2 regions of the Methylocystis sp. WRRC1 genome follow, and region 2 is predicted to be linked to the other one. Evidence: predicted binding sites of a transcription regulator. Region 2 holds the regulator's gene; the other holds the start of a gene.
What was found. The regulator LexA, encoded in region 2, represses DNA repair genes until DNA is damaged. The targets are predictions, from matches to a motif close to TGTTCNNNNTGTGTTCNG.
Positions count from the first base shown of each region.

Region 1: a site for LexA is predicted at 4,135-4,152, ahead of LG047_RS04565 (YifB family Mg chelatase-like AAA ATPase). Genes of this name have one in related genera too.

Region 1 covers NZ_JAJFZJ010000001.1:914,199-921,745, reverse strand. Annotated here, with positions in the region: gene LG047_RS04585 (DUF2794 domain-containing protein) at 345-767, shown strand; gene LG047_RS04580 (Bax inhibitor-1/YccA family protein) at 821-1,588, opposite strand; gene LG047_RS04575 (hypothetical protein) at 2,138-2,986, shown strand; gene LG047_RS04570 (lytic transglycosylase domain-containing protein) at 3,193-3,975, opposite strand; gene LG047_RS04565 (YifB family Mg chelatase-like AAA ATPase) at 4,222-5,760, shown strand; gene LG047_RS04560 (ATP-binding protein) at 5,771-7,495, shown strand; gene LG047_RS04555 (pirin family protein) at 7,496-7,547, opposite strand, start outside.
Region 2 covers NZ_JAJFZJ010000001.1:3,475,623-3,483,169, forward strand. Annotated here, with positions in the region: gene LG047_RS17025 (murein L,D-transpeptidase family protein) at 123-1,346, shown strand; gene lexA (transcriptional repressor LexA) at 1,512-2,225, shown strand; gene LG047_RS17035 (ComEC/Rec2 family competence protein) at 2,351-4,624, opposite strand; gene LG047_RS17040 (hypothetical protein) at 4,843-5,052, opposite strand; gene LG047_RS17045 (DUF2336 domain-containing protein) at 5,184-6,275, shown strand; gene LG047_RS17050 (DUF1491 family protein) at 6,279-6,620, opposite strand; gene LG047_RS17055 (peptidoglycan-binding protein) at 6,670-7,386, opposite strand; gene LG047_RS17060 (PAS domain-containing sensor histidine kinase) at 7,379-7,547, opposite strand, start outside.

The DNA of each region.
Region 1 (7,547 bases), 2.6 Mb from region 2:
CATCCTTTCCCGGATCTGCCGGGCAGACGAGCCGGCGCGGGAATATCCCGGCCGACCCGCCCATCGCCACGATAGCTCAGGATCCTCGCGCCGCGCGATTCCGGGGGGCTGGGGGGCTGACGAAAACCGGAAACGCCCATCGCGAAGCCTGTCGGGGCAACACGTAGATATTGTCTACATCGTTTGGCCTGCAAGGGGCTCAATACCGGCGGAAATGTGATTTTTCCTTTCCAATTTGCTAAGGCCGCGCCGATCGCCGCAATTATTGTCACGAGGCTGACATGAAAGGCTTGCCCCCGGCGTCGCATCGCGCGAACATATAGAGGTTCGAGGAGAATCGTTGCATGGCGGAGTCGGAGACGACGGAGCCCAGCCCCTCCCGGCCCGCCCTCGTCGTGGTGGCGGGCGCCGGCCGCGCGCAACGGGGCGAGCAGAATCGCGGACGAGGCGAAGCGCGCAGCTCCGCGCCAGTATCTTTCGATCGGCGCGAATTAAACATGCTCTTCAATCTGTATGGCGCGAAAGTCGCCGCCGGGGAGTGGCGGGATTACGCGCTGGACTTCACGCCGGCGAAGGCCGTCTTCTCCGTCTTCCGCCGCTCCAGCGAGGCGCCGCTCTACCGTATCGAGAAAAATCCCGAACTCGCGCGCCGGCAGGGTGCCTATGCCGTCATCGCCGCCACCGGCCTCGTCATGCGCCGCGGGCATGATCTCGCACGCGTCATTCGCGTGCTCGATCGCGGGTTGAAACTGGTCGGCGCCGAATAAGGGCCAACAAAAAAGCCCCGCCGAAGCGGGGCTTTTCACGATCGCGGGGCGGATCAGTCGTTGCGCTGGCCGAACAGATACAGCAGCGACTGGAACATGTTGATGAAGTCGAGATAGAGCGAGAGGGCTCCGAACACGCTCTTCTTCTGCGCGACTTCATAGCCGTCGCCCTCGTAATACATGTCCTTAATGTTCTGCGTATCCCAGGCGGTCAGGCCGGCGAAGACCAGAACCGCAATGATCGACAGGGCGAACTGCAAGCCGGTGGACTGCAGGAACAGATTGACGAGTCCGGCGATGACAAGGCCCCACACGCCCATCACCAGGAAGGAGCCGAAGGCCGACAGATCCCGCTTCGTCATGTAGCCATAAAGGCTGAGGCCGCCGAAAGCGGCTGCGGTGATGAAGAATATCCGCGCAATCGACGCGCCGGTGAAGACCAGCAGGATGGACGACATCGACAGGCCCATCACCGCCGCGAAGGCGAAGAACAGATTGCGGGCCGTCGCCGCCGACATGGTGGTGGCGCGCGCGCCGAGGAACATCACGAAGGCGAGCGGCGACAGAATGATCACCCAACGCAGCGGCGAAGTGAAGATCATCTGGCCGAATGGCGTCAGAATGATCTGGCCGGCGCCGACCTTGGCCACCGAAAGCATGTAGGTGCCGAGCGCGACCAGGCCCGTTACGGCAAGGCCGATCGTCATATAATTATAAACGCCGAGCATATAGGCGCGCAGCCCCTCGTCGATCTCGGCCGTCGTTGACCGAGCGACCCCGCGGCCGTAGCCGAAGCTCGTGTTGCGGTCGTAGTTTGACATTGTGACCCTCTCGATCTCCATGGCCAGTCGCCCGGACTTTACCGACGCGCTGTGGCCTTAGCCTCTCTGGCTACTTGCAATATGGCTTGGTCCAAACTGGGTGACAAGGCGGGCTCGGATGAACTCTTGTTAAGGTAATACTTGGCTTAATCGTTCCGGGGATCGTCCGCTTTCGACATCCCTTGGCCCCCGTTTTCAGGCGCCCCCGCGCCGCCGCCTTTCGCACAAGCGAAAGCGGCGCAAAAACCCTTCCGATCGGGCTCCGACGGCTTATTTATTGTAGGAATGGCGAAATTTGAATGCCGACAGGCCAGCTTTCCGGCTGCGTGAATAGTGCAGAGCGGTATAGATGACCGATTGTCGCACCCTTGCTGTCGCGCAAGAATGCGGTAACATTCGACAACGGCGTCGTCCGACCCTCACGGCCGCGGTGAGGGCAAAACGCGGCGCGAACCAAACCCCGAGTGTCGCGTGTCCTTGTCGCACGAAGACCAGGAGGAGAATATGCGTGACGATGAATCTGCTCAGTTCAGTAGACTGAATGAGAGAATGTCGCGCCTCGTCTCATCGTTCGGCAGATCGGTGCGAGGCGCTCTGTCGGTCGGCCCGACAAAAAGTGTTCGTGATCCGCTCCGGCTTCTGGCCGCCGCAGCTCTTCTTGTCGTCGCGGGCGCGGCTGCTGCGCCGGCCGAGGCGCATGGGCGGCTTGGCGCCGCTGAGGGTCGGTGCCGCCTGTTCATCGGCCCCGACATCATGAACTTCACCGGTTATTTGCCCGAGGCCTCCAAGAACGAATTTTGCGAAGACATTCCGTCGACCGGCCCGATGATCATGGTGCTCGACGCCGAGCAGGACGAGCTGCGCGACATGAAGGTAGAGCTGCGCATCGTCAAGGACGTCGGCGGCGAGGAAAAGGAAAACGAAAATCTGGAAGCGGTGACCGTGGCTTACCGCGAGCCGAAGATCTATCCGACCGGCACGATCAATTTCGAGCATACGTTCAACGAGCCGGGTTATTTCGTCGGCATCGTGACCGTGATCGGAGAGCATGGCGAGCGTTGGGTGTCGCGCTTCCCATTCTCCGTCGACAAGACTTTCATGCGCGATCTGCCGGTCTATCTGACGATGGGTCTCGGCGTGCTGGCGGTCGCCGGTATTTATCTCGTCCACCGCAGGCGCAGCCCGCCGCCGCAGATCGCGACCGCCGCCGCGGCCTTCAAATCGCCGCCGCCCCTTTCCGATTCGGGACTCGGGGATGACGCCGACCAACAAGGCGCAGACCATGGAGAGACGACGGCAAATCAGGATGGGGAGGCGGAAAGTCCGGACAAGCCGAGCGCCGGCAAGGCGAAGGACGATCCGGACGACGCTGACAATTATCGCACCGCCGCCGAGTAGCCGCTCCGTTAGCGCCGGCGAAGATTTGCCGGCGCGACGACTTGCTCCGTTCTGGCGGGTTCGCGAGAGAGGGCAAATAGCGGGCTCTCTGAGATTTCAGAGATAATTCAAGAGGGAGCGCCCGGCCAAACCGGGTTCTATATCAACGGTGCGCAAACCCTTTCAGATTTGCGCACCGAATCGCGCGTGATCCCGCTCCCGAAGGATCAATCGGACTCGCCGCCCCCGCCATCGATCTGACGGCCAATAATGGCGATGGCCCGCTGGTAGACCGAAGCGGCGTTCCAAGCCTGAATCGCATCGAAATTGGGCTCGCCGGGCTGATATCCTGCGCCCGGACGCCACCCGTGAGCCCGAAGGAAATTCGCCGTCGCGGAAAGCGCGGCGCCCGCGTTGTCGAGATTGCCGCCGCCGCCGTAGTTCAGGATATTCTTGGGCAGGAATTGCGTCTGGCCGATCTCGCCGTGCATGGACCCGCGCGCGTTCGGCGACAGCGTTCCGTGATCGATCAACGTGAGCGCCGCGTTCAGCTGGTCCGTGAAATAATCCGACCGGCGGCAGTCATAGGCCAGCGTCGCAATGGCCGAGAGCGCGTGCTGATTCCCATGCACGGCGCCGAACCCCGTCTCCATGCCCCAGATGGCCAGAAGCGGTCCCGGCGGGACCCCGTAGCGTTGCTGAATTGACGAAAACAGCGCCGCCTGGGAGCGCTTGAGCGAACGCCCCCGCGCGACGATGGCCGAGGCGCCGCGTTTGGCCATGAACTGATCGAGCGAGAGGCGGAAACTTTTCTGGCCGCGATCGGCCGAGATGGTCGCTGTATTATAATGGGTTCCCATCAGGGCGTCGATCGCGCCCGGTCCGTGTCCGCTGGCGCGCGCTTCTTCGGCGAAATCCTGCTTCCAGCGCTCGAAACCGCCGGGGCCGTTGCCGCATTGCGCGGCGCTCGCGGAAGGCGCAGAACCCAGCGTCGCAGCCGTGAAAACCATTGCCGCAGAGCTTCTCCACAAAAGATTTCGCATAGTATGGCCTCCTTCTGGATAAACCTTCGAGTCGGGAGGAGCCTAAACAATTTTGTCTTCTCGGCAACTGCCGCGCCAATGAATCCGCCGCGGCGCGGCGGTCCGGGGCCCTCGAGCCACATGGGGCGTTCTCACATTGTTCTTGCGCGTGAAAAGCTTGAACGCTACTTTGGCGCTGTTTCAGGCTTTGCCGAATTTTTCGGAGCGCAGGTCATGGCGGTGAGAGTTGCGACGGTCGCATTCGAAGGCGTCGAGGCGCGGCCAGTCGACGTGCAGGTGCAAATCACGAGCGGCTCCGTCGTCTTCAACGTCGTTGGCCTTGGGGACAAGGCCGTCGCCGAATCGCGGGAGCGCGTGCGCGCCGCGCTCATCGCCTCCGGGCTCGCCCTGCCCGCGAAGCGCATTACGGTCAATCTCGCGCCCGCGGACATGCCGAAGGAGGGGAGCCATTACGATCTTCCCATTGCGCTGGGCGTCATGGCGGCGATCGGCGCCATTCCTTCGGACGCGCTCGACGGTTTCGTCGTGCTCGGCGAACTCGCGCTCGATGGAACACTGACCCCGGTCGCGGGCGTGTTGCCCGCGGCGGTGGCCGCCAACTCGCGGGGGCAGGGGCTGATCTGCCCGCGCGAATGTGGTCCGGAGGCCGCATGGGCGTCGCGCGACATGGAGGTGCTGGCGCCGCGTTCGCTCATCCAGCTCGTCAATCACATGAAGGGAACGCAGGCGCTCGCGCGGCCCGAACCGGCAGTGCGCGCGCTCGCCGCCGACCTTCCCGACCTCGCCGACATCAAGGGGCAGGAGAGCGCCAAGCGCGCGCTGGAGATCGCCGCCGCCGGCGGTCACAATCTTCTCATGAGCGGGCCGCCCGGGGCCGGCAAATCCATGTTGGCCGCGCGTCTGCCGTCGATCCTGCCGCCGCTTACGCCGCGCGAGCTGCTCGAGGTCTCGATGATCCATTCCGTCGCCGGGCAGATCGCCGGCGGCGAACTCACCGATCGGCGTCCCTTTCGCGCGCCGCATCACTCGGCCTCGATGCCTGCGCTCGTCGGCGGAGGAACGCATGCGAAACCCGGCGAAATTTCGCTGGCCCATAATGGCGTGCTGTTTCTCGACGAATTGCCGGAGTTTCAGCCGCAGGCGCTCGACAGTCTCCGCCAGCCGCTCGAAACCGGCGAGGTCGCCGTCTCGCGCGCCAATCATCGCGCCGTCTATCCCGCGCGTTTCCAGCTTGTCGCCGCGATGAACCCCTGCCGATGCGGTCACGCGCTCGATCCGGGCTACGCCTGTCGCCGCCAGCCCAACGAGCGCTGCGTCGCGCAATATCAGGCGCGCCTGTCCGGCCCCTTACTGGACCGTTTCGACCTTCAAATTGAAGTTCCGGCCGTCACCGCAGCCGATCTGGTGCTGCCGCCGCCATCTGAAGGGTCGCTCGAGGTCGCCGCTCGCGTCGGACGCGCCCGCGCGCTGCAGCGCGACCGCTATGACGCGCTGGCCTTGCCGGGCGTCGCCGCCAACGCCGCCGCGCCAGCCGCCGTCATCGAGCGCGTCGCCATGCTCGACGCCGCGGGGACGGCGCTGATTCGCGAGGCTTCCGACCGTTTCGCGCTTTCGGCGAGAGGATTTCACCGCGTGCTGAAACTTGCGCGCACCATCGCCGATCTCGACGGGGCCGCTCAGGTCGCGCGCCCGCATCTTGCGGAGGCGCTCTCCTACCGCGCGGGGCTTGCGGCCGGAAGGATCGCGGCCTGATGGTTGAAGAATGAGCGCGAAGGACATTCTGATTCTTGTCGCGGCGCAGCTTGTCGTTACGCTGCTCGCCGCCTCGATCTTCGTCGCGGCCCGAAAGCGCGGTCGTGGCCAGGTCGAATCTGAGCTCGAACGCCTGCGCGACGAAATTTGGGAATTGCGCGCCGCCGCCGCCGCGCGCGACAGGGCGGAGGCCGCGAGCCTCGCCAAGTCGCGCTTTCTCGCCACTGTCAGCCACGAGATCCGCACGCCGTTGAATGGCGTCATGGGTCTCGCGCAGCTTCTCGCGATGACGCGTCTCGACGCCGAGCAGGCGAGCTATGTCGAGGCGATCAATGATTCGAGCCGCTCGCTGGCGCAACTCATCGACGACATACTCGATTTTTCGAAGATCGAGGCGGGCAAACTCGAATTGAGGCGCGAAACATTCGCGCTCGCGCCGCTCGTTGAAGGCGTAGTCGAATTACTCGCGCCCCGCGCACTCGCAAAGGGGCTTGAAATCGCCAGCCATATTGCGCCGGAGGCGCCGCAGGAGATGGAGGGCGATCCGGCGCGGCTTCGGCAGGTGCTGGTCAATCTTATCGGCAATGCGGTCAATTTCACCGATCACGGCGGCGTCGGCGTCAAAGTCGGGCGCGACGGCGAGATGCTGAGATTCGAAGTGCAGGACACGGGGCCGGGCGTGCCAGAGGCGGCGCGCGCAGCGATCTTCGAGGAGTTCGAGCAGGGCGACGCCTCGGAGACGCGCCGACACGGCGGCACGGGTCTCGGCCTCGCCATCTCACGCCGCCTCGTCGCGCAGATGGGCGGCGTGTTGACGCTCGCAGTCACATCTCCGGAAGGATCCACTTTTGCGTTCACGCTGCCCGCTCCGCCGCGGACGAAGATGGATTCTCCCAGGCCGCTCGCGGGACGCCGCGCGCTGATCATCGCCTTGAGCCTGTTCGAGGCGCCCTATCTCGCGAGCAGCCTGCGATCGGCGGGCGCGGACGCGGAGGTCGCCGGGGGGGAAGCGGCGGGAATCGCCCGCCTCGAACGGACGGCCGCGCCGCCGCTCGATGTGGTGATCGTCGATTGCGCCCTGGGCGCGCCCGTCACGTCGCGTCTCGCGCAGGCGGCGCGCGCGGCCGGGGCGCGGCGCCTGTTTCTACTTTTCTCGCCGCTGGAGCGGCGCGCATTCGGCGAGGCCGCCTTGCGCGATTTCGACGGATGGCTGGTCAAGCCTGTCCGAATCGCCTCTCTCGTCGCGCGCCTTTCGCCGGCGGGCATCGACGCGCCGAAACACGAAACCGCCGAACCTGTCCGCGCGCTTGCCGGCCTCAACGCCCTCGTCGCCGAGGACAATGACGTCAACGCGCTCATTCTGACCCGTCATCTCGAAAAGCTCGGCGCGAGCGTGACGCGCGCGCGCAACGGCGCCGAGGCGGTGGAGTTGGTCCGGGCGGCGATTGGCGACGCGTCGCCGCCTTTCGACGTCATCGTCATGGATCTCTTCATGCCCGAGCTCGATGGCCGCGAGGCGACGCGACGCATTCGCGACGCCGAGGCGCGCGCCGGCGCGCCGAGGACGCCGATCCTTGCGCTGACAGCGAGCGCGCAGGAGGAAGACGAAAGCGCCGCGCGCGCCGCCGGCGTCGACGCCTTTCTCACGAAACCCGTGGATTTCTCGCGGCTTGCCCTAACACTCGAGGAGCTGCGTCTCTCGCCGCGCCCGATCGAACGGCGCGGCGCCGTTTAATCAGGCGTCTTGCGGCGCGATGGCGCCGAAACGACCCGACTCGTAATCGGCG
Region 2 (7,547 bases):
TTTGGTCTAAATGCGGGTCGGCGCGGAAGGTCAGCCGTCACGCCGGGTAAGGATTGCGTTACGCGCAGGCGTGTAAAGGTTCTCGGACACGCGGGGGCGTCGCGCAAAGGGGAGCGGGTCGCATGAATTTCCAGGGTTTCAAGCCGTTTGCGGTTGTTGCGGCCTTCGCCGCCTTCACGCTGGCGGCCTGCGAGGACGGGGGCTTTTCGCACCGCTCGCTCGCGCCCATTCCGCCGGAGACGGTCGCGCTGATGGAGAAGGTCGGCACGACGAAGGAAGCGCCGATGCTCATCCGCGCCTACAAGAAAGAGGCGGAGCTCGAGATCTGGAAGATGCGGTCCGACGGCCGCTACGTCCATCTCAAAACCTTCCCCATGTGCCGCTGGTCGGGCCAGCTCGGCCCCAAGACGCGCGAGGGCGACCGCCAGGTGCCGGAGGGCTTCTATTCGATCACGCCGGCGCAGATGAACCCGAATTCGGCCTATTACCTGTCCTTCAACGTCGGCTACCCGAACCAGCTCGACCGCGCGCTGGGGCATAGCGGCGGGACCATCATGGTGCATGGCGCCTGCTCGTCGGCCGGCTGCTTCTCCATGACCGACAAGCAGATCGCGGAAATCTACGCGATTGCCCGCTCCTCCTTCGGCGGCGGCCAGCGCGCAATCCAGATGCAGTCCTATCCCTTCAAGATGACGGCCGAAAATCTGGCCAAGCACCGGCTCGACCCGAACATCGGCTTCTGGAAGAACCTGAAGGAAGGCAATGATCACTTCGAGGTGACGAAAGAGGAGCCGCAGGTCGCCTTCTGCGGCCGTCATTATGTCTTCAACGCCACGCCCGCGGGACATATGGACGCGGCCTCGGCCTGTCCGCCCTTGAAGCACAATCCGGAGATCGCGGCCCAGGTCGCCGAAAAGGCTGCCAAGGATGACGCCAAGGTGGCCGAGCTCGCCGAAAGCGGCGTGAAGCCGGTTCGCGTCGTCTATCAGGACGGCGGTCAGAACCCGGCCTTCGCCTCGCGCGTCGCCGAGGTGAGCCGCCCCGAGGCGATCGCCCCGCCAGTCGAAATCGCGCTGGAGGAAAAACCGGCCCGCGGCGCCGGCAAGGCCGCGACGCAGCTCGCCGCCAAATCGCCCGTCGTGACGGTCGCTGCCGCCAAGGCCGCCGCCGAGAGCCGGGAGGCAGAGGCGCCGCATCCGGTGGCGCAGGCCTTCGCGCCCGACGACCGCCGCGAGATGCAGGCGCTCGCCAGCGACGACAGCCCGACGAGCTCGATCAAGAAAGCGGCTCCCCGGAAGCCCGGCGCCCCCGATCCGGCGACAAAGAACAAAGCCGCCGCCCATTAGAGCGGCGGCGCCTCCGCGCCAGCTCCAGTTAACAGCTCCCTGACATTAGGCTTGCGGAACGCACCGGGAACGCATATGAATCGTTCATGATTTGTTTTTGAGCGATCCAGGCTCCCCTGCGGGTCTGTGTCGACGCTACGGCGCGAGTTCAGGGGCCAACTTTCGATGCTGACAAAGAAGCAAAGCGACCTTCTGCGCTTCATACATGAACGCCTGAAGGAGTCCGGCGTGCCGCCGTCCTTCGACGAGATGAAGGATGCGCTCGATCTGAGATCGAAGTCGGGGATTCACCGATTGATCCTCGCGCTAGAGGAGCGGGGCTTCATCCGCCGTCTTCCCAATCGCGCCCGCGCGCTCGAGGTGCTGCGCCTGCCTGAATCAGCGACGCCGCGCGGCGGCGGAGGGTCGCGGGGCGGAAAATTCTCGCCGGCTGTAATCGAGGGCAATCTCGGCCGTGTGCGGCCGCTGCACGAGCGGCGGGAGGAGGAGACCGAGCAGAATGTGGCGATTCCGGTCATGGGCCGGATCGCCGCCGGCACGCCGATCTCCGCGATCCAGAGCCGCAGCCACACCATCAGCCTGCCGCCCGACCTTCTGACCAGCGGCGAGCATTATGCGCTGGAAGTGCGGGGCGACTCCATGATCGAGGCCGGCATCCTCGACGGCGACACGGTCGTCATCAAGAAGCAGGACAACGCCGACACCGGCGACATCGTGGTGGCTCTCATCGACGACGAGGAGGCGACGTTGAAGCGTCTGCGCAAACGCGGCGCCTCGATTGCGCTCGAAGCGGCCAATCCGGCTTATGAAACGCGCATCTTCGGGCCGGATCGCGTGCGTATTCAGGGGAAGCTCGTGAGCCTCCTGAGGAAATACTGATTGGCCCGCATTCGCCCCATGCCCGCGCATGGCGAATGGGGGCGCGGCGGGCGTCCCGGGGCCGGAGCGAAGCTTCCTCCAGTCCGCAGCGCCTTGAAGCAGGGGCGATGCAAAAAAAACCGCGGTCAGTCGTCCAGCGGCTCCGCCGCCTGAGCGTCGTCATTGTCGCTTTCAATTTCAGAGGCCTCGGGCGTGGTGATCCGGCCGCGCCTTTCCTGCGGAGCCTGCGACCACGGTCGATCCTCGTCGACGCCGCGCGCCCTCGTCCATTCGATCTTCTCGCCCTTCAGTCGCAGGGAAATCGCGCCCGCTTCCGCAAGCTTGCGACGATCTATGACGATCGGCGCGGCGCAACCTTCGGGCGCATGAAGCGGCGTGACGATGATCGCCGCGCGCGCGCAGTCTTCCAGAAAGGCGCCGCGCTCATTCACAAGGGCGACGATGCGCCCGTCGAACAGTCTTCCGACGCATCCCAGATCGTCGCAGGCGACGCCAGCTCCGGCGTCTGCGGCCGCGCGGGAATCCGCGTCGGCGCGCAACCATTGTTCGGACGCGAAGACGCTCGGTCTTTTGCCCAGAAGGGCGATTTCGCCGGAGGCGGAACGGAAGGCCGCCGAGTCGCCCGCCGGCGGAACGGCTAGATCGAAACCCGTCCCGTTTTTCGCGCCGAGCAGGCCGACGAGCGCCAGCGGTATCGCGGTCGCCCGGAGCGACCACGTCCGCCATAGCACCGCCGACAGAACGGCAAGCGCGAGAAAGACGATCGCCCAGGGCGCAAAAGCCTTCACATGCAGGCTCGCCCCCGGCGCGCTCGCGATCAGCCCCGCGAGATAGATGACGAGATCGATCCCGATCTTCAGATAGCGCCAGACGAAGCCGTCGAGGCCGAAAGGATAGAGGACCGCGCCGATCAGCGCGCAAGGCACGGCGAAAAATTCGATGATCGCCAGGGTCAGCGGATTTCCGACCAGCACATATGGACTGAGCTCGTGGAAATCATTGGCCATGAAGGAGGCGGTGGCGGAGGTGGCGCAAAGGGTCGCGAGAAGCGCCGCGCCCGGTCCGTGCAGCAATCGCTCGACCAGGGCTTCGCGCAGTTCCGCAAGTCGCCCGCGCATGCTCGGGCCGACAGGGCGCGCGCGGCTTCGTCCGAGATAATCGCCGCGCCATTCATAGACCGCGATCAGCGCCGCGACGGCGGCGAAGGAAAGTTGAAAACTCGCGCCGAGCAGCGCCTCCGGCTCGAAGGCGATGATGAAAAAGGCGGCGAGCGCAAGATTGCGCATGGAGAGCGACGCGCGGTCGAACAACACGGCGACGAGCATGATGAGCGTCATGACCAGCGCGCGCTCCGTGCCGACGCGCGAACCCGTCGCGATGTCGTAGAGAATGGCGCCGAGGATAGCGAGCCCGGCCGCCCATTTCTTGATCGGGTAGTTGAGCGCCAGCGTCTGCGACATTGCGAGGAGGCGCCGGAAACCGACGAAGAAAATGCCGGCGACGAGCGTCATCTGCATGCCAGAGATGGTGATGATGTGAAAGATGCCGGCCCGGCGTATGAGGTCTTTCGCGTTACCGGAAAGGAAATCGCGCTTGCCTGTCACCATGGCGGCCGCGATGGCGCCCGCGTCGCCGTCGATCGTGCGATAGACGCGCAGGGCGAGCGCATTTCGCGCGCGATCGATGGCGGCGAAAAAGCGTAGCGAAATTGGCGCCGGATCGGGCGGCGGCATGACCTCGATGCGGCCGAGCGCGTTCCCGACGCCGCCGAGCCGCGCGAAATAGGCGTCGCGCGCGAAATCATAGCCGCCGGGCAGCGCCGCGCGGGCAGGGGGCATGAGCCGGGCTTTCAACGCGACGAAATCTCCCGCCGAGAAAGACGGATCGCCGCGTGTGGTGAGGCGCACGCGCGCCGGCGCGACTTCACCCGGCAGACCTTCCGCGCTCGCGACGCGCAGAATGAAGCGGGCGCCGGACCGCCGCGGGTCGAGCTCTTCCACGAAGCCGGTGAGTTCGCCGATCCCGACGCGCGGGATGATCGGCGCGGCGACGCGCGCGGTCCGCCACGCCGCGGAAGTGAAGCCGGCGGCGACGAAGGCGAGCGCCACGAATAATGCGCGCGCCCGCGCATGGCGGCGAGCAATGAAAGCGAACGCCGCGGCGGCGCCCAGGACTGCGAAGCAAAGCGGCAGCGGCGGTTCGCGCTCCGCGGTGAAATACAGCACGACGCCCGCGCCGGCGGCGACGACGAGCCAGAGGAACGGCCGTCGCAGCGCGGCCTCTTCCGCAAGCGCCGCGCGCAGCGCCTCGCCGATCCGATGCGCGCGCGGGGCGAGCCAAAGGGCGACGGCGCCGCCGCCGCGACGCTCCCCTTCCGCCACGCGCGAGGCTTCTCTCACCGCCCGCTCCAAATCGCCAAAAGGTAAAGCTGGAGCTTAACGTGGTTCCTCGCGCCTGTCTCGCCTCGCCCCGAGGCGTTCACAGGCGGCGCTCTCTATCCGCCGGGTTCCGGCGGGGGCGGGGAGCGAAAGCTTACGGGAAATCTTCGAGGAACGGCCTGCGGCGTTCCACAACGGCCGATCCAACCGTGGTCAGCAGGCGCAGGTCTTTGCCGACGTCATGCGCGGGCGCGGCTCTTGCGCTTCTTGCCGCCTCTCGGCGTGTGGCCGAGATCGGGCGGCGACCAGCCTCCCGCGGCGTCGGGCGTCTCTTCCATGCGCATGTAGCGCACGCCGAGAAAGAACAGGATTTGCGCATCGCCATTGAAAGGCTCGGCGCGGTTCGGCGCGTCTTTGATGCGCGTTCGGAAGGCGATGACCTCCCCCATTTCAGCCTCTCCGCACTTGCTGCGGCCAAAAGTGAATCGACCGTTACTTGGCAATTAGGGAATGGTGAGGGTTAATGTTCCGTCAACGAAGAGCTGCTAATTTTAGCAGTGTGTGCTGCGTAAGAGTTTAAGTGAGTGGACAGCTTATGCTTTCCGACAAGAGACAGCGGCGAGCCGACGACGCGTCGATCCTGCAGGTGATCGTCGACCAGTTCGTCGAGCGTCCAGTCCATCCATTCAGCGATATCAAGCAATTTGAACGGCTTGCGCTCGGTCTGATCGACATTGTCGACGCTGGCGCGGTCGCCCGCGTGGCGCGGCCGTTGTGTTTCCATCCGGAGACTCCCCCTTCGATTTTTGCGCGCCTTCTCGACAAGGGCGGCCCTTGCGCCGAGCTTGCGCTGGAATATGCGCCGGCGCTGCCGCGCGCCGAAACGGCGGTCCTCGCCGCCCGGTGCCCGACGGGATTCGCCCTCGCCCTCTCGCGCCGTCGCGATCTCGACCGCGAAATCATCGCCGCGCTGATGTCTCGCAACGAACCCCGGGTGTTGCGCTCGCTCGCCGGCAATCTCGCGGCGCATTTCGAATCCGCCGCGCGCCGCGTTCTGGCGCAGGCCGCGCGCGACGATGTGAGGCTGGCGCGCCTGCTGCTCGATCGCGACGATCTGGAAATCGATCCCGAACCGCTATTTCTCGCCGCGACGCGCCTCGAACGCACGGCGATCATCCTCAACGCCTGCCGCAAGGTTCTCGCCAGCGGCTATGCGGAGCCGCGCCGCGCCGATCCGGACTTCGTCGCGAGGCTGGAGGACGCCGCCCTGCGCAGGGATCGCGAGGAAATGGCCGCGCTGGTCGCGAATGCGCTCGACTGCCGGAAGGATCGGGCGCTGGCGGCGCTGACGGATTCGCTGGGCGAGGCGCTGGCCCTGACGCTCGTCGCGCTCGGCGTCGATACGGAGGCGGCGACGCGCATCTTCCTTTGCGCCGACGCGCCGATCGCTCACGACGTCGATCGCGTGCGCGCGCTCCTGCGGCTCATGCGCTCGACGCCGCAACGCGCGGCGGCGCAAATCGTTACGGCGATCACCGGCGCGGCGCGGACGGAGAAGGAGCCCGCGCGCCGGAATGGTTCGCGCGAGGAAGCAGTGACGGCTCCCGGCTGGCGACGGAGTTTGCCGCGCCAGAACGGCGTCGCCGCGCGCAAACTCGATCAATCCGCGTGACCCTCACGCCGCGAGATCGACGAAGACGCGCCCCTCGCGGTCCTCGATCTCGACGATCCATAAATCGGGATCGAACATGATTTCGCGCTTCAGCCGCGCTTCAGCCTCGGCGGGGTCGAGCCATTCGCTGGAGTGGGCGCGCGCGAACAGCCGGTCGACGCCCGCGGGCGTTTCCTCGCTCTGTGGCGCAGGTCCGTAGATTGCCGTGCGGCCGTCGAGTCGATCGAGCTTGATGAAAAGGGCGCCCGCTTCCGCCGCGCCGCGCCGGCGCAACATGGCGACGGCGCCTTGAGCTTCCGCGCGACGGATGAGGGCGGAAGCGAAAATATCCGATCTGAGCCGCATGGCTGACGATGTAGCGCGGACGTGCCCGCGCTACAAATGATCGCCTTGCTTACTGATGCGCGAGGCCGGAGCGGGTCGCGAGCTGGCGCATGACCTTGGGGCTGAGCTGGCCCTTCACCGGCAGGCCGCTGTCGCGCTCGAACTTTTCTATCGCCTGGCGGGTCGTGCCGCCGAAGACGCCGTCCGCGCGCACCACGTAACCGAGCTTGAGAAGCGCGCGCTGCGCATAAAGCACGTTCTTGTCCGGACCGGCCTCCGCCTCCTTTTCCGCCGCGCCGCCGAGCAGCTGGCTGATCGGATCGCGCTTTTTCTCGGTGGTCGTTTTGCTGACTTCGGTTTTCGCGACTTCGGCCTTCTCTGGCTTTGCGGCGTCCGTCCTGGTTCGCTCGACCTTCGCCGGCGGGCGCGGCGACTCCGGCTTTGCGGCCTCGGCCTCGGCGCGCGTCGCGGCGATTTCTGTGGGCCGCACCGGCGGCTTCGGCGCCGCGGCGGTTTCTGTCTTCTCCGCGACGGGCAGATGCGTCGAGAAAAGCGGGGCCGGATGGCGTCCGTCCTGGAAGAAGAGCGCGTTCATCGGCACGCCGACGGCCGCAAGACCGCCGATGCCGAGAAGCAGCAGAACGCTCATCCGCTTGAGGCCGAAAACGCGCGACAGAACCGACGGGCGGTTTTTGTCGGCGCGCTTGGCGCTCGCGCGGCGCCTGGGGGCGGAGCGTTCCTCGGGAAGGGACTGGCGCCCTGAGGCGCTGAGCGAAGCGTCACGCAATTTTCTTCACCGTTTCCTTTTCGAAGCCCACGTCGCTGTTGTGACAGGCGCCGTGACGGGCGATGGTTTCGATTTTCGCCGAGGCGCCCCCGGCGCCGTTCTGCGCGCGGCAGTCGAGGGGCAGGCGCACCGTGACGGAGGTGCCCTTGCGCGGCGCGCTC